4 regions of the Rhodococcus sp. G6(2025) genome follow, and region 2 is predicted to be linked to each of the others. Evidence: riboswitches for the same ligand, from Rfam matches in the RefSeq annotation. Region 2 holds a riboswitch; each other region holds the start of a gene.
The links. Region 2 has a riboswitch for thiamine pyrophosphate ahead of ACLIVD_RS26945 (TenA family protein). Riboswitches for the same ligand answer to the same signal wherever they lie in the genome.

Region 1 (4,203 bases), 570 kb from region 2:
TGCGCATCGACTTCGTGCTGGGTTCGCCCGCCCTCGCCGGCCGCGTCGACAAGGCCGAGATCGACCGCAACGAACGCAAGGGCAAGGGCGCCAGCGATCATGCGCCGGTCATCGTCGACCTCGGCGATTGAGAACGCAGCACACCGAGCGCCACAACCGCGCACCCGAATCCGATGAGCACTCCCTGCCCGATGCGCAGTGGGGCGTCGACGTAGAACTGCGGGATGAACAGCGCGAACCCCACTGCCATCGGGATCCCCGCCCACCCGGCGAGTAGCCGGGACCGGGCGATCGCCACGGCGGCAGCGGCTGCGCCGACCGCGACGAGGAGCAGACCGGTGGCGAACAGCGTCGCCTGCGCCGCCCCCATCCGCACGCTTTCGGTGAGGGTTGTGACCGCATTCTCGTCGAGGTCGCTGCCGCCCAGGGCGTGCAGCGCGAACGTTTCGGCCCCGTAATAGGGCAGCGTCAGCCCTGTCCCGATCCACGACGCCGCCACCGCGACCACCGCCGCCCGTTCACCGCCCGTCCCTTTCAGCAGTCCGCTGAGCGCGACGAGCGCAAGCCCGAACGCGATGAATCCGCCGACCGCGGCGAGGTGTGCGACGAGCCACGACGGTGAGGCGAACTCGGCCCGCCCGTCCGGCGCCCCGCCCGCTGCGTAGGGACGCACCAAGGGGTACACGACGAACAGGACGCCGGCGAGGGCGAACAGCGCCGCGGCGCAGATCCGTGCGACCCCGGTACGACTCTCGATCCGATCCGACACGGTCATGACGACTCCTCCATTGTGAGCACCGCTCTCTATGCAGAGCAGTATTCACAGCAGAGTCGCAGATGGCAAGAGCAGTGCTCTCGCGAGTGGGGCTACTCGGCAACCAGGACGTCGAGGTACTCAGGATTGAGCGCCAAGTAGCGCTGGACATACGTGCAGATGGGACGCACTTTCCAGCCACGCCGACGCGCCGAGCCGAGCGCCTCGCCCACGAGGACCGCGGCCAGCCCGCGCCCACCGAACTCTTCCTTGACGACCGTGTGCATGAACGCGACCACCTCGCCCGGCTTCGCGGTGAATCCGGGAATGTCGTCCTCGTCCCGGTAGCCGAGGATGCCGACCAACTCGTCCCCCAGCCACAGATCGAATCGTTCATGGGCAGGGTTGTCGAGCACGCGAGCATCAGCGGCCGTGATGTTCCCCGACGACTCGGAACTGTTCGAAATGTGATCCATGCCACTCATGGAATCAGTAAGGCGGCATCCTCGCGAGCGGAATCGCCGCTCCCGGAACCGTTTCGTTGCCGACGAGTGCCCGATTCGTGGCCCGCCGCAGTCAGCCGTCCACCGGAACGACGAGGTCGCGGTACTCGGGATGCGCCGAAACGAAGCGCTGCACGTACGTGCACACGGGCCGGACCTTCCAGCCGTACCCGCGGGCGAGGTCGAGGGAGCGACCCACCATGAGGGCGGCGAGTCCGCGGTGGCCGAAGTCCTCCACGATCACGGTGTGCATGAACGAGACCACGGGCGCCTGCCGCCCTCGACTCTTCGGGCCCGGCGGCCGAGCGGCCACCACGCCCTCGCCGGCACCGGCGCCGGGCGGGGTGTCCGCGAGGTCGAAATACCCGAGGATGCCGACCAGATCACCACTCAGGCGTAGCTCGAATCGGTTCTGATCGGCGTTGTCGATCACGTCCACAACCTGCGCGTCTGTCAGCATGGCTATCTCCTGGGGGTATGTGTCGTAATCGAAATGTGATGTTCATCACCCTTTATACCGATGCCGGGAACCGCTGTCCAAGTTTCACCCGAATGATTGATCACAGAGATCTCGGTTACAGTTTGTGTGACAACTACACATCCACGGGGGCTCGCACCAGCGGGCTGAGAGGACGGCTAGGGCCGTCGACCGTCGAACCTGTCCGGGTAATGCCGGCGTAGGGAGCATCATCGATGAGCACACACGTATCTACAGCCACGTCCGTCACGACGGGGCCGATCGAGGGCAGCACCAAGCAGTACCTGCTGTCGGGCGACGACATCCGGGTGCCGGTCCGGCGCGTACACCTCACCAACGGTGAACACCTCGACGTGTACGACACGTCGGGTCCGTACACCGACGCGGACGCCACGATCGACCTGGGAGCGGGATTGCCGCATCTGCGCGCACCGTGGATCGCCGGCCGGGAGGGCACCCAACTCGATGCCGCTCGCGCCGGCGTCGTCACCGCCGAGATGCAGTATTGCGCTGCACGCGAGGGTGTTTCACCCGAGACGGTGCGCACCGAGGTCGCGGCGGGACGCGCCGTGATCCCGGCCAACCGCTGCCATCCCGAACTCGAGCCGATGATCATCGGCAAGGCGTTCGCGGTGAAGATCAACGCGAACATCGGCAACAGCGCGGTCACGTCGTCGATCGCGGAAGAGGTCGAGAAGATGGTGTGGGCGACGCGGTGGGGTGCAGACACCATCATGGACCTGTCCACCGGCAAGAACATCCACGAGACACGAGAATGGATCCTGCGCAATTCGCCCGTGCCCGTGGGAACCGTGCCGATCTACCAGGCGCTCGAAAAGGTCGGCGGCGACCCGACCGCGCTCACATGGGAGATCTACCGCGACACCGTGATCGAACAGTGCGAGCAGGGCGTCGACTACATGACGGTCCACGCCGGTGTACTGCTTCGCTACATCCCGCTGACAGCACGTCGGGTCACCGGAATCGTCTCCCGCGGCGGGTCGATCATGGCGGCCTGGTGCCTGGCCCACCATCGAGAGTCATTCCTGTACACCCACTTCGGCGAACTGTGCGAGATCCTCCACCGCTACGACGTCACGTTCTCGCTCGGTGACGGTCTGCGCCCCGGCTCCATCGCGGATGCCAACGACGAAGCCCAGTTCGCGGAACTGCGCACCCTCGGGGAGCTCACGCGGATCGCGAAATCCCATGGGGTGCAGGTGATGATCGAAGGTCCCGGGCACGTCCCGATGCACAAGATCGTGGAGAACGTGCGCCTCGAGGAAGAGTTGTGCGAGGAGGCGCCGTTCTACACGCTCGGGCCGCTCGCCACCGACATCGCGCCGGCGTACGACCACATCACGTCCGCGATCGGCGCGGCGATGATCGCGCAGGCCGGCACCGCGATGCTCTGCTACGTGACACCCAAGGAACACCTGGGACTGCCGAATCGGGACGACGTCAAGACCGGGGTCATCACGTACAAGATCGCGGCGCACGCGGCGGATCTCGCGAAGCAGCATCCGCGGGCGCAGGAGCGGGACGACGCGCTGTCGAAGGCCCGGTTCGAATTCCGCTGGCACGACCAGTTCGCGCTGTCCCTCGACCCGGATACCGCGCGGGAGTTCCACGACGAGACGCTGCCCGCCGAGCCGGCAAAGACGGCCCACTTCTGCTCGATGTGCGGCCCGAAGTTCTGTTCGATGCGGATCTCCGCCGACGTGCGCGAGTACGCACAGCAACATGGACTCGATTCGGTCGAAGCCATCGAGGCGGGCATGGCCGAGAAGTCGAGCGAGTTCGTCGACGCAGGTGGTCGCGTGTATCTGCCCGTCGAGTCCGTCACCTCAGAGAATCGGTAAGGTCCCCTTCGTGAAGCTGCTGCCCCTGACCCCCGACGGCCAGACCCCCGTCCGAGTCCTCACCATCGCAGGCACCGATTCCGGCGGTGGCGCCGGGATCCAGGCCGACTCGCGGACGATGGCGCTGTGCGGCGTCCACGCATGCGTCGCGGTCGCCGCGGTGACGGTGCAGAACTCGGTGGGCGTCAGCGGTTTCCACGAGATTCCGCCGGAGACGGTGGCCGCGCAGGTGCGGTGCGTCGTCGACGACATCGGGGTCGGGGCAGCGAAGACGGGCATGCTGGCGTCGACGGCCATCATCGAGGCCGTCGCCGCCGTGTGCACCGAGGTCGGGATCGGCCGCGACCTACCGGTCCCGCTGGTCGTGGACCCGGTGTGCGCGTCGATGCACGGCGATCCGCTCCTGCACGCCGAGGCGCTGGACGCCGTGCGGAACACGCTGATCCCGATCGCCACGGTGGTCACCCCGAACCTCGACGAGATCCGGTTGATCACCGGCATCGAGGTGGTGGACGACGCGACCGCACGCCGCGCCGCCGAAGCGCTGCACGCGCTCGGGGCGCAGTGGTCGATCGTGAAGGGCGGGCATCTCCGGACGTCGGCGTC
Region 2 (4,203 bases):
CCAGAACGTCGGGTCGATGTTGAGGGTGTCGAAATTGCCGAAGACGTACGGGAGTTCGGTGGCGTGGCCGGCTCCGATCCGTGCGGCCTTGAGCATCGGCGTGGCCTGATCGAACCGGTACATCCACGTCGGCGAGTGCCGGCTGTGGGCGTCGGCCACCCACAGGGCGGGCATCCGGAACGCGGCGTCCCTCGACATCGCGAGCGCGCCCTTCGGCTTTCCGCGGTCCGGGTACGCCGACAGGATGTCGGCGAGGCGGGCGGCGGGCAGTTCCGGGTGATCGGCCGCGATCGCCCTCAACATCTCCTGCACCGAATCCGACGTGACCGGCAGCAGAGGAGATTTCATGAACTTGAAGATCGACGACTCGTCCTTGTTGGAACCGATGATGAGAGGGATGCGGTGGGAGTGCCCCTTCTGGAACGCGGCCACCGGGTAACGGGGCAGGAAGTCGCGGTCCACCACGGGCGCCATCGCGAGCGTGCCCGGAATCCTCGTCGGCACCTCGTTGACGAGCGTGTCGCTGGCCTCGATCACCGTGCGGTACGGAAGGTGCAGCAGGGTGTCGATCTGCGCGGGTTCCACCTCGAGGATGTCGAGGAACTGTTTCGCGACGGTGGCCGCCCGCTCGCTCCCGTAGACCGACGTGGCGGGCGGGCTCTGGGCGATCGCGCGGTGGAACAGCCCCTCCGCGCTCGGACACGTCATCAGCGTGGTGATCGACCCGGCTCCGGACGACTCCCCGAACACCGTCACCTCGTCCGGGTCACCGCCGAACGACGCGATGTTGTCGCGGACCCATTCGAGGGCTGCGACCTGGTCGCGCAGCCCACAGTTGGTCTCGAACACTCGCTCGGCCGTCGAGAACGACGACAGGTCGAGGAAGCCGAGCGCTCCCACCCGGTAGTTGAACGAGACCAGCACGACGTCGCCGATTGTGGACAGGATGCGCCCGTTGTAGATGCCCTGAGCTGCGGTTCCCAGGCAGTAGGCACCGCCGTGGATCCACACCATCACCGGCCGCGGGGTGCCGTCGGGTCTCGGGGCCCAGACGTTGACGGACAGGCAGTCCTCGTCCATCTCGAGTCCCGCGTCGATGGGGACGGCGGTGCCGTGCCCCTGCGGCGCCATCGGGCCGAAGTCGACGCAGTCGCGCACACCCTCCCACGGTGCGGGCGGGGCCGGGGCGCGGAACCGCAGATCGCCGACGGGGGCCGCGGCGAACGGAATGCCCTTCCACGCGTAGACGTCGCCCTCGGGGTAGCCACGCACCTCACCGTCCCGCGCGCGGACGACGAGCGTGTCGCCGGACTTGTCGACCTCCACGGAATCTCCTCACGCATCACGTTCCGGGAATCTCTCGCCAAACTACCAACGATGAGCAGGCAGGACCGATCGAACGCGACATAGATCAACAGTGCGCTAACATTCCCGCGTGGCCGCATGGACCGATTCCGAGGGCAGGAGCCTCCTCGACTACCCGCGCCCGTCCGTGGCGGTCGACGTCGCCGTCCTCACCGTCGACGGCCCGGAACTGAAAGTTCTTGTGGTTCCCCGTCGTTCGGGCCGGACCGCCCTCCCCGGCACGTTCCTCCACCAGGGTGAGCGACTGCGGGACGCCGCCGAGCGGTGCCTGCGGATCAAGGCCGGCCTGACGGGCACCGAATTCCATCAGCTGGCGATGCTGGACGATCCCGGCCGCGACGATCGCGGGTGGGTGCTGTCGATGACGCACGGCGCCGCGCTGCCCCGCACGGCGCTCCCCCGCGACACGATGTTGGTCACCGTCGACGACGACCGGGTGACGCAGGACCTGGCGTTCGACCACGCGGACGTCGTCGCCCTCGCCGTCGCCGACCTGAGAGAGCGGTACGCGCGGGCCGTCGACCCGTCCGGCCTGGCCGGCGACACGTTCACGGTGCTCGAACTCCGCCGGGTGTACGAGGTGGTGTTCGGGCGTCCACTGCCGAAGGACTCGTTCCGGCGGCACCTGATGCCGGCCCTCGAGAACACCGGCGACATGGCCGTCGTCGGAACCGGCCGGCCCGCGGAGATCTACCGGCGCGGCCCCGCACCCCTCCCGCCGAGCGCGGCCGCGTTCCTCGCCGGCTGAGCCCCTCCACCGACCCTGGCCTTTCCGCCCGCGGCACGGCCGGTGCTAGGGTCGGCTTGTTCTGACACGGGGTGCTCCGCACGGGCGGGGCTGAGAACACACCCGGGAACCTGCTCAGGTAATGCTGACGAAGGGATGTCAACGTTGTGAATAGCTCTGTCCAAGATGCTGCCGGCGCCGGCCAGCACGCCCGATTCACGGACCACTTGTGGGACCGGACCAAGGTGCTGCGCGAGGCGATCGACGAACTCGAGTTCCTGCGCCGCCTCGGCGACGGAACGCTGCCGCTGGACGTGTTCCGCACGTACATCGAGCAGGATTTCCTGTACCTGACCGGGTACGCGAAAGCCCTTTCACTGGTGGCCGCGCACGCGCCGGGCCCGGTCGAGGCCGGCTTCTGGGCGGGCTCGGCCGCGGAGGCCGCCACGGTCGAGGCCGCGTTGCACCAGAATCTGCTGACCAGCGGACGACTCCCCGAGTCGGACGCGGAGCCGCTGCATTCGCCTGCCTGCCTCGGGTACATCTCCTACCTGACGGCCGTCGCCGCCACCGAGCCGTACGCGGTGGCCGCCGCGGCAGTGCTGCCCTGCTTCTGGATCTACGCCGACGTCGGGCACCGGCTCGCGGCGAGCGCCCGTGAGGTGCTCTCCACCGACCCGTCGCACCCGTACGCACAGTGGGTGACCACCTACGACGCGGAGGAGTTCCACGCCGCCGTCGCGAGGGCCCGCGAACTCGTGGACGCGGCGGCCGAGGCCGCGACCGATGCTCAGCGCGAGGCGATGGCGGAGGCGTTCGTGATCGCCAGCCGCTACGAACTCATGTTCTGGGACACCGCTCTCAACAAGCAGGAATGGCCGGCGTCGTGACACTCTTCTCTCGTACCAAGCGCGCTGCCACCGCAGCCGTCGTCCTGGTCTCCGCCCTGTCGCTGCTCACCGGTTGCGCCGGTGACTCCCAGTCCGGCGACACCATCCGGTTCGCACTCGACTGGACACCGAACACCAACCACACCGGCCTGTTCGTCGCCCAGCAGGAAGGCTGGTTCGCGGACGCCGGCCTCGACGTGCAGGTGCTGCCCTACAACGACACCTCGCCCGACACCCTGGTCGACGCCGGCAACGCGGAGTTCGGGGTGAGCTTCCAGAGTTCGGCGACGTTCTCGAAGGCCGCGGGCGCACAGACCACGTCGGTGATGGCTCCGCTGCAGCACTGGGCGACGGGCATCGCGGTGAAGGCGGATCGCGCCGACATCACCCGCCCCCGGGATCTGGACGGCAAGATCTACGCCGGGTTCGCGGACCCGGACGGCGAGGAGACGCTGAAGCAGATCATCCGCAACGACGGCGGCAAGGGCGAATTCACCACCGTCACGCTCGGCACCTCGGCGTACGAGGCCGTGTACTCCGGCACCGCCGACTTCACCGTCTCGTTCTTCGGCTGGGAGGGCATCGAGGCCGAGCACCAGGGCACGCCGATGCGTTACTTCCACTACACCGACTACGGCTTCCCGGATGCGTACGCTCTCGTCATCGAGGGCAACGAGGAGTGGATGGCCGACCATCCCGAGCAGGCCCGCAAGTTCGTCCAGGCCCTGCAGCGCGGATACCAGTTCGCCGCCGACCGGCCGGACGAGGCCGCGCAGATACTGATCGACGCCAACCCCGGCGCCTTCACCGACGAGTCCCTCGTGCGGGAGAGCCAGCAGATGCTGTCCTCCGAGTACATGAAGGACAGTTCCGGCAAGGTCGGGACACAGACGGCCGAGCAGTGGGCGGGGTACTCCGGTTTCCTGTTCCAGCACGGCCTGCTCACCGGCCCCGACGGGGCACCGCTGACCACGGAACCCGACTGGTCGACGTACTTCACCAATGAGTACCTCACTCAGCCCTGACCCGAGTCTGCGCACCACGGCCCCGGGCACGTCCCCGCTGCTGCGGCGGGTGCTGCCCGCGGTCGTGGTCGTGGCACTGCTGGTCGTCGCGTGGCAGGTGTACGTGACGGTCAGCGGAATCCGGCCGCAGGTGCTGCCGTCGCCGCTGCGGGTGGTCCAGCAGGGCTGGCGGGCGCGGGACGCCATCTCCGGTCAC
Region 3 (4,203 bases), 580 kb from region 2:
GCGCCGACTGAGTCTCGCGATGACGATCTGGGCGCCGAGCAGCGCGACGAGCGCGACGAGGATCAGGATCAGCGCCAGCCAGGGCGGGCGGGAGTAGTCCCGTTGCGTGTCCGCGACGTCAGCCTCCTGCTGGGCGTGCAACTGCTGCGCCATCGGCAGCATGCTCGTCTGCATCAGCGTGGACGCCTCGCTGAGGTAGGCCGCGCCGACGGGATGGCCGGTGCGATTGTTGGCCCGCGCGGTCTCGACGAGACCGGCGTAGACGCTGAGGTCGCTGGAGATGGAGGCCAGCAGACGGCGGCTGTCCACGTCGCTCGCCGCGAGACCGCCCGACGCGTACACCAGGTCGGCGGAGGCCGTGCCGATCGCCTGCGCGTAGGTGTCGCGGAGTTCGGGAGGTTCGAGACCGCCGGAGATGAACGCCGTCGTGGCCGCGGCATCCGCCACGGACAGGGCGCTGTAGAGGTTCTGCGCCGAGAACGACAGTGGTTCCGTCTCCGCGAGGACGCTGTCGAGAGTGGCTTCCCTGCTGTTCACCGTCGAGGCGGCCACCAACCCGGCCGCGAGTGTGAGCAGGACCAGGAGGGCTCCGAGGGCGGTGAGTTTGGCGGGAGTCGACTCCAGGAACGCGCGCAGTTCCTTGCGGCGTGCCACCGCGGGGTCGACGTCGTCGTCCGCGACGGCAGACAATGCGCGGCTGCCGTGGGGTTCGATCGACGGTGCCTCACGCAGAACCACCTCGCACCCCTCCCGTGTCATGGCCGCACCTTGTGGGGAGCATATAAGCAGCGGTCGGTTCACGACTGCCGACGGGCAGTTCCGGAAGAAACCGTTAGTGTGAGGGAACTGCAGGGAGACCCATCAGGTCGGACAGGGGTAGTCGATGCGTGGTGACGGTGACGGTTGGGCAACCGGGCCGGACGGCAGTCGTCATTGGGGCAAGCACGGTGCGGCCGGGTTGTTGCTGCGTGCGCCGCTCCCCGACGAGACGCCGGCCGTGCTGCTGCAGCACCGTGCGGTCTGGAGTCACCAGGGCGGTACGTGGGCGTTGCCCGGCGGTGCCCGGGACAGCCACGAGACCACCACCCACGCCGCGGTACGCGAGGCCCACGAGGAAGCCGGCATCGAGAGCGCGGCCATCCGCGTCCGCACCGAGGTCGTCACGATGAAGGCCGCGAGCGGCTGGAGTTACACCACGGTGATTGCCGACGCCGAGCGCCCACTGCCCACCGTCGCGAACGGCGAGAGCACCGAACTGCGCTGGGTGCGGGAAACCGACGTCGCCGGGTTGCCGCTGCACCCGGGATTCGAAGCGGGGTGGCCGCAACTGCGCACCACCGAGGTGCGATTGCTGCTCGACCGGCACGACGTGCTGGGCGAACGCGGCGCGCTGGCGCAGTTGTCGAAGGCACTGCCCCGCACGGTGCACCTGCCCGACGGCACCTACGGGTGGTTGCCGCGCGTCGAGGTGCTCGAAGCCCTGGACGCGGTCGGCAGCCTCGCCGAACCGGCCGGCCACGGCACCACACTGGGAACGGTGACGGCATTCGTCACCACCGACCCCGACCTGATCGAACAGTTGCCGGCCACAGTCGTGGTCCTGCCGCCCGCTACGGTGCTGGACTGGCTGGACCAGCCGTAACTACGCGTTCTGCTGCAACAGGGCGGACAGCGAGCGCGCGGCGGCCTGCGGGTCGCGGGCCTCGGTGACGGCCCGCACGACGACGATGCGGGAGGCCCCCGCGGCGAGGATCTCCGGAACGCGGGACTCGTCGATGCCGCCGATCGCGAACCACGGGCGGTTCGGCTCCGAGTCGGCGGTCGATCGCACCAGATCGATGCCCGACGCGGTCCGCCCCGGCTTGGTGGGGGTGGCCCACACCGGACCGGTGCAGAAGTAGTCGACGCCGTCCTCGATCGCCGCGAGACTGGCCTGCGCGCGACTGTGGGTGGAGCGGCCGATCAGGACGTCGGAACCCACCACGGTCCGTGCGTACGGGACGGGCAGGTCGCCCTGGCCGAGGTGCAGCACGTCGGCCCCGGCCGCCAGCGCCATGTCGGCGCGGTCGTTGACCGCGAGCAGCGCTCCGTGCCGCCTGGCCGCGGCCGCGAGCACCGACAGTGCCGCCAGTTCGTCCCGGGCGTCCATCGTGCCGAACTTCTTCTCTCCGGCCGAGCCCTTGTCGCGGAGCTGGATGATGTCGACGCCGCCGGACAGTGCGGCCTCGGCGAACTGCGCCAGGTCGCCCTTCTCGCGCCGAGCATCGGTGCACAGGTACAAACGTGCTGTTCCGAGGCGGCGCCGACGGTCCGTGAGGTTGCTGTGATGCGAGGTGGTCACGGCATGACGGTAGCCTCTACGGTGAAAGTGCAACACGGGAGTCCCGGGGAACGTGGGGCTGAGAGGGGCTCACGCCGAGCCCGACCGTCATACCTGACCCGGATCATGCCGGCGCAGGAAGTGAGGTGGAGTTCAATGGCGAGATCGGTATCCGTCGTCGGAGGCGGAGTGATCGGCCTGTCCATTGCGTGGCGCGCAGCCCGCAACGGGTGGTCGGTACGGCTGTACGACCCGTCGATCGGTTCGGGAGCGTCCTGGGTGGCGGGCGGCATGCTCGCCCCGTTGTCCGAGGGCTGGCCCGGCGAGGAGAGCGTCCTCGAACTGGGGAGCGCGTCGCTCGACCGGTGGCCCGAATTCGGGAAGGAACTCGAGGCCGGGGCCGGCGTCGAGCTGTTCACGTCGGAGAGTTCGCTCACCGTCGCGCTGGACGGCGCCGACGCGGAGGACCTGCGGACCATCGCCGAATGGGTGGGTGCGCAGGGGCGGGAACTGCAGATCCTGGGTCGCGCCGAAGTTCGGGCCCTCGAGCCGATGCTGGGTCGCGGAGTCCGGTTGGGACTTTTGGCCGTCGACGAACTGGCCGTGGACAACAGGCTGCTGTTGCAGGCGTTGCAGCGGTGCGCCGTCGACGCCGGAGTGGAGCTGATCGGGGAGGCCGTGCACAGCCTCGACCGGCTGAGCACGGACCAGATCGTCGTCACCGCGGGCATCGCGTCACCGGCCCTGTGGCCCGGGCTTCCGGTTCGCCCCGTGAAGGGCGAGATCCTGCGGTTGCGCTCGCGTCCCGGGGTGACCCCCGCGCCCGGCCGCACCATCCGCGGCAGCGTGCACGGCAGGCCCGCCTACCTGGTGCCACGGGCCGACGGCATCGTCGTCGGTGCCACCCAGTACGAGTCGGGCAACGACACGCAGGTCACGGTGGCCGGCGTGCGAGACCTGATCGCGGACGCCGAGGCGCTGATGCCCGCCATCGGCGAGTACGAACTGCGCGAGACCTCGGCAGGTCTGCGCCCGATGACCCCGGACAACCTGCCGCTGATCGGCCGGGTGTCCGATCGGGTCGTGGTGGCGACGGGACACGGCCGTAACGGCATCCTGCTCACCCCGGTGACCGCCGACGCGACGGTGGCATTGTTGGAGGGCTCGGCACTGGTCGAGGCGAAAGCCGCCGACCCCGAACGTTTCGAGAAAGTAGCGAGGTAGAGATGAGTGAGCAGCAACTAGTGGTGCCGATCGGCATCAGCGTCAACGGCGAGGACCACGAGTTCACGGAACCGTTGACCGTCACCGGGCTGCTGGAGGTGCTGAACCTGCCCACCAAAGGCATCGCGGTGGCAGTGAACGGCGCCGTGTTCCCGCGCGCCCGGTGGGACGAGCTCGTGGTCCGGGGCTGGGAGATCGAGATCCTCACGGCGGTGCAGGGTGGCTGACGCGACGCCCGGCGTGCAGAAGGGCCTCACGATCGCGGGCCGCACGTTCGGTTCACGGTTGATCATGGGCACCGGCGGCGCCGCCAACCTCACGGTGCTCGAAGAGGCGCTCGTCGCGTCCGGCACCGAGCTGACCACGGTCGCGATGCGCCGCGTCGACGCCGCAGGCGGCACCGGTGTGCTGGACCTGCTGCGCCGGCTCGACATCGCGCCGCTGCCCAACACGGCCGGGTGTCGCGGTGCGGCCGAGGCGGTGCTGACGGCGCAACTCGCCCGTGAGGCGCTCGAGACCGACTGGGTGAAGCTCGAGGTCATCGCCGACGAACGCACCCTGATGCCCGACGCCATCGAGTTGGTCAGCGCTGCAGAGCAACTGGTCGACGACGGTTTCGTCGTCCTGCCGTACACCACCGACGACCCGGTGCTGGCCCG
Region 4 (4,203 bases), 3.5 Mb from region 2:
GCGTACTTAGAGAAGGTTGTGTTCTTTGTGGTGGCAACTACGGGCGCCCCCGGAGATGGTCGCGCAGAGTCTCTGTCTCATACTCCGCGCGGAACAGCCCACGCTTCTGCAGGACGGGGATCACCTCGTCGACGAAGTCTGCGAGGCCGTTCGGGTAGAGCGGCGGCATCAGGTTGAAGCCGTCGGCCCCGCCGCGGCGGAACCACGTTTCGATCTCGTCGGCGATCGATTCCGGGGTTCCGATCATGGTGCAGTGGCCACCGCCGGCCGCCAACGTGCCCAGCAGCGACCGCACGGTGGGACGGTCCTTCTCGATGATCCGCAGGATCGTGTCGTACCGGCCCTGCGGCCCGGTGAACTCCGACAGCGGCGGCAGCGCGGGAACGGGAGCGTCCAGTTCCCAGGCACTGCAGTCCTGCTGGACGAACATCGACAACTGCGCCAGAGACTGTTCGACGGGCAGGAGCGCGTCGAGTTCCGCCTTCTTCCGCCGGGCCTCCTCGGTGGTCGAACCGACATAGGTCACGAGACCGGGCATCACGGTCACCGCGTCGGCGTCGCGGCCCGCCGCGCGGATGCGCCGCTTCACGTCGTCGTAGTAGCTCTGCGCGGCCGTGAGGTCGTAGGCGACGGCGTAGATGCCCTCGGCGCACCGGGCGGCCAGGTCGCGGCCCTGATCGGACGCGCCCGCCTGGAACAGCACGGGACGACCCTGCGGCGAGTGCGGCACGTTCAGCGGACCGTCCACGAGGAAATGCTTTCCCCGATGCTCGACCGGCTTCACCTTGGCCGGGTCCGCGAAGATGCCGTCCCGGTCGAGCACGAGCGCGTCGGGCGCCCACGAATCCCACAGGGCGAGTGCCACGTCGACGAATTCCGCGGCACGCGAATAGCGTTCGTCGTGCGGCGGCATCTCCTCGAGCCCGTGGTTGCGCGCTTCGGCGTCGAACATCGACGTCACCACGTTCCAGCCGGCGCGGCCGCCGCTGATGTGGTCGAGCGACGCCAGCATCCGGGCGGCGTGGAACGGTGTGTAGAACGTGGTGGACACCGTCGTCACCAGTCCGACCCGCTCCGTCGCCCGCGCCATCGCGGACAGCGCGGTGAGCGGTTCCAGGAACCACATGCCTCCGGATGCGGGGTCGCGCACCGAATGCCCGTCCGCGAAGAACACCGCGTCGAGGCAGCCCCGCTCCGCGGTCTGCGCCAACTCCTCGTAGTAGGCGATGTCGCAGAGTCGCTCCACCTGGGACGAGGGGTGCCGCCACGCGGCGCCGTGGTGCCCGCAGCTGTAGAGGAATGCGTTGAAGTGCAGTTGCCGGACGTCGGTCATGTCAGTCCTTGACCAGTCCGCCGTCGACGACGAGGTTCTGGCCGGTCACCGACCGCGACCACGGGGACGCGAAGAACAGCACCGCGTCGGCGAATTCGTCCGGGGTGGTGACGCGCTGCAGCGGGGTGCTCGCCGCGATGAGGTCGAATACCTCGTCGGGAGTGGCGGCGCTCGCGTCGGTGGTGCGGAGCAGCCCGCCCGAGACCATGTTGACGGTGATGCCGTCGGGACCGAGGTCGGCGGCGAGGGTGCGGGTCAGCGACAGCGCGGCGGCCTTGGCGGCCGTGTAGTCGTGGTACGGGACGACGGGGTTCTGGAACAGGTTGGTGCCGATGTTCACGATCCGGCCGAACCCGAGCGTACGCATGCCCGGCAGCGCGGCCTGCGTCGTGTGCAGCGTCGCCTTCACGCTGCCACGCAGCTGCGAGTCGAAGGACTCCCACGTGATGACGTCCGCCTTGTCGCGTGCGTCGCCGTTGAAGGAGAAGTCGGCGAGCGCGTTGTTGATCACCGTGGTCACCGGGGAGCCGAAGTGCTCCTCCGCCGCGGAGAACAGGGCCGCCACCTGTCCGGCATCGGTGACGTCGGCCCGGAGCGCGACCGCACGGTCCGCGCCCAGGGACGCCGCGAGTTCTTCGGCCGCGTCCCGGCTGTTCCGGTAGTTCACGATCACCCGCGCGTTCTGCGCCGCGAACGACCGCACGATGGCGGCGCCGAGGCCCCGCCCACCGCCGGTCACCAGGACGATCTGCTTGTCGAGCTGCATGCTGTCACCTTCCGTTCGGTCGGCGACGAGACATCGGATGAGCGCATACGGGCGTCTCCGCGACATCCCTTCGCCGGCATTACCCAGTTCAGGTTCGACGGGTCTGTTCTCAGCCGTCCGGCTCGTCGCCGGGCAGCACCCCGTGTCACTGGCCAACAGTGTAAGCGCAATCACCGATTCCAGTTCTTGGTTGTGCACAACCTAGTTGTATGCAACTATTCAGTGGTGACCGACAACCTCACCCTCGACCGCCAGGTGTGCTTCGCCCTGTACTCGGCTTCCCGGGCCATGACGGCGAGATACCGGTCGATGCTCGACTCGTTGGGAGTGACCTACCCGCAGTACCTCGTGCTGTTGGTGCTCTGGGAACGGGACGGCCGCGGAGTACGTGAGATCTGCGACGCCCTCGACCTCGACACCGGCACGCTGTCTCCACTGCTCAAGCGGCTCGAAACCCTGGGACTGGTCGAACGCCGGCGCTCCTCGGCCGACGAGCGCCGGGTCGGGATCCACCTCACCGAGAAGGGTGCGGCCCTCCGCGCCGCCGCGGAGGGCATCCCCGCCGAACTCGCCGACTCGACGGGAATGGAGATCGACGAACTCGTCGCCCTCCGGGACACCCTGTCGCGGCTCACCGAGTCACTTCACAGCTTCACCACCCCTACAGGAGAGAAGTAACCATGAAGATCGTCTACACCGCCGAAGCCCTCGCGACCGGAGAAGGCCGCAACGGCCACGCCCGCACGTCCGACGGCAAGCTCGACCTGAACCTCGCGATCCCCACCGAGATGGGCGGGTCCGGCGACGGCACCAACCCCGAGCAGCTGTTCGCCGCCGGATACGCGGCGTGCTTCCACTCCGCGCTCCAGTTGGTCGGCCGTCAGGCGAAGGCGAACGTCGTCGACTCGGCCGTCGGCGCCCGCGTCGGCATCGGCCCGACGGACAGCGGCGGATTCGGTCTCGCCGTCACTCTCGAGGTTTCCCTGCCCCACCTGCCCCGCGCCGAGGCGCTCGAGTTGACCGAGAAGGCACACCAGGTGTGCCCCTACTCCAACGCCACCCGCGGCAACATCGACGTCACCCTCGAGGTCACCGAAGACTGAGCAACCCTGACGGGCGTCGCGTCACCCGAACGTGAACTCGACGCCCGTCAGGTCCTCCGACAGCGCCCACAGCGCCCGCGCGGTGTGCTCGTCCCGCGACTTCTTGTTGGAGCCCACCACCTTCGGATGGCCACGCTGCTCGAACAGGCCGTCCGGCCCGATGTAGCTGCCACCGATCACGTCGGATGCCGTTGCCGCGTACAGCATCGGCAGCGCCCCCATCTCCGCCGACTGCGCGAAGATCCGGTTGCCGACGGCCATCAGCTTGTCCTGCACCGACTCGGTGTGGGCCTGCAGATTGGTCGATGCGTAACCGGGGTGCGCGGCCACCGCTTTCACGGGTGACCCCGCCGCGGACAGCCTGCGCTGCAACTCGTACGTGAACAGCAGATTCGCGAGTTTCGACTGCCCGTAGGCGCTCCAGCGGTTGTACTTGCGGCGTTCCCAGTTGAGGTCGTCGAGGTGAATCGTTCCCGCCTGATGTGCCGCACTCGACATCGTGGCGACCCGATCGGTGATCTTGTCGAGCAGCAGGCCGGTCAACGCGAAGTGCCCGAGATGGTTTGTGCCGATCTGCATTTCGAATCCGTCGGCGGTCGTACGCTGCGGAACCGCCATCACGCCGGCGTTGTTCACGAGCACGTCGACGGACTCGACACCGGCGGCGAACTCGCGCACCGAGGCGAGGTCGGACAGATCGAGGCGGCGCACCTCGGCGTTGTCACCGATCGACCGTGCGACGACCTCCCCCTTGTGGGTGTTACGGCAGGCCAGCACGACGTGCGCCCCCGCCTTGCCCAGCGCTCGCGCGGCCACCTCCCCGAGACCACTGTTGGCGCCCGTGACGACGAACGTGCGGCCGCTCTGATCGACGATGTCCGAAGCTGTCCACTTGGTCATGGCGTCAACCCTACGGATCTCGGGAGTTGGCGTGAACGTTTCACCACGCCTGCGCTCCGACCAGCGGCAGATTGAGGAAACTCGGCCGATCCGGGGACAAC

Region 1: it holds a riboswitch for thiamine pyrophosphate, as region 2 does, so the genes downstream of both, thiC (phosphomethylpyrimidine synthase ThiC) here and ACLIVD_RS26945 (TenA family protein) in region 2, are expected to answer to the same signal.
Region 3: it holds a riboswitch for thiamine pyrophosphate, as region 2 does, so the genes downstream of both, thiO (glycine oxidase ThiO) here and ACLIVD_RS26945 (TenA family protein) in region 2, are expected to answer to the same signal.
Region 4: it holds a riboswitch for thiamine pyrophosphate, as region 2 does, so the genes downstream of both, ACLIVD_RS06325 (3-oxoacyl-ACP reductase) here and ACLIVD_RS26945 (TenA family protein) in region 2, are expected to answer to the same signal.

Annotation. Positions count from the first base shown of each region.
Region 1 is NZ_CP179750.1:6,401,246-6,405,448, forward strand. It holds gene ACLIVD_RS29710 (exodeoxyribonuclease III) at 1-131, shown strand, start outside; gene ACLIVD_RS29715 (hypothetical protein) at 98-775, opposite strand; gene ACLIVD_RS29720 (GNAT family N-acetyltransferase) at 868-1,230, opposite strand; gene ACLIVD_RS29725 (GNAT family N-acetyltransferase) at 1,331-1,717, opposite strand; TPP riboswitch at 1,851-1,958, shown strand; gene thiC (phosphomethylpyrimidine synthase ThiC) at 1,951-3,597, shown strand; gene thiD (bifunctional hydroxymethylpyrimidine kinase/phosphomethylpyrimidine kinase) at 3,608-4,203, shown strand, end outside.
Region 2 is NZ_CP179750.1:5,827,163-5,831,365, forward strand. It holds gene ACLIVD_RS26935 (carboxylesterase/lipase family protein) at 1-1,326, opposite strand, end outside; gene ACLIVD_RS26940 (NUDIX hydrolase) at 1,436-2,113, shown strand; TPP riboswitch at 2,171-2,266, shown strand; gene ACLIVD_RS26945 (TenA family protein) at 2,260-2,982, shown strand; gene ACLIVD_RS26950 (ABC transporter substrate-binding protein) at 2,967-4,007, shown strand; gene ACLIVD_RS26955 (ABC transporter permease) at 3,985-4,203, shown strand, end outside.
Region 3 is NZ_CP179750.1:6,410,415-6,414,617, reverse strand. It holds gene ACLIVD_RS29785 (GlnX family signal transduction membrane protein) at 1-738, opposite strand, end outside; gene ACLIVD_RS29780 (NUDIX hydrolase) at 884-1,642, shown strand; gene thiE (thiamine phosphate synthase) at 1,643-2,341, opposite strand; TPP riboswitch at 2,366-2,478, shown strand; gene thiO (glycine oxidase ThiO) at 2,477-3,544, shown strand; gene thiS (sulfur carrier protein ThiS) at 3,547-3,771, shown strand; gene ACLIVD_RS29760 (thiazole synthase) at 3,764-4,203, shown strand, end outside.
Region 4 is NZ_CP179750.1:1,316,911-1,321,113, reverse strand. It holds gene ACLIVD_RS06330 (LLM class flavin-dependent oxidoreductase) at 38-1,333, opposite strand; gene ACLIVD_RS06325 (3-oxoacyl-ACP reductase) at 1,335-2,099, opposite strand; TPP riboswitch at 2,148-2,252, opposite strand; gene ACLIVD_RS06320 (MarR family winged helix-turn-helix transcriptional regulator) at 2,325-2,777, shown strand; gene ACLIVD_RS06315 (organic hydroperoxide resistance protein) at 2,780-3,202, shown strand; gene ACLIVD_RS06310 (oxidoreductase) at 3,224-4,102, opposite strand; gene ACLIVD_RS06305 (CocE/NonD family hydrolase) at 4,143-4,203, opposite strand, start outside.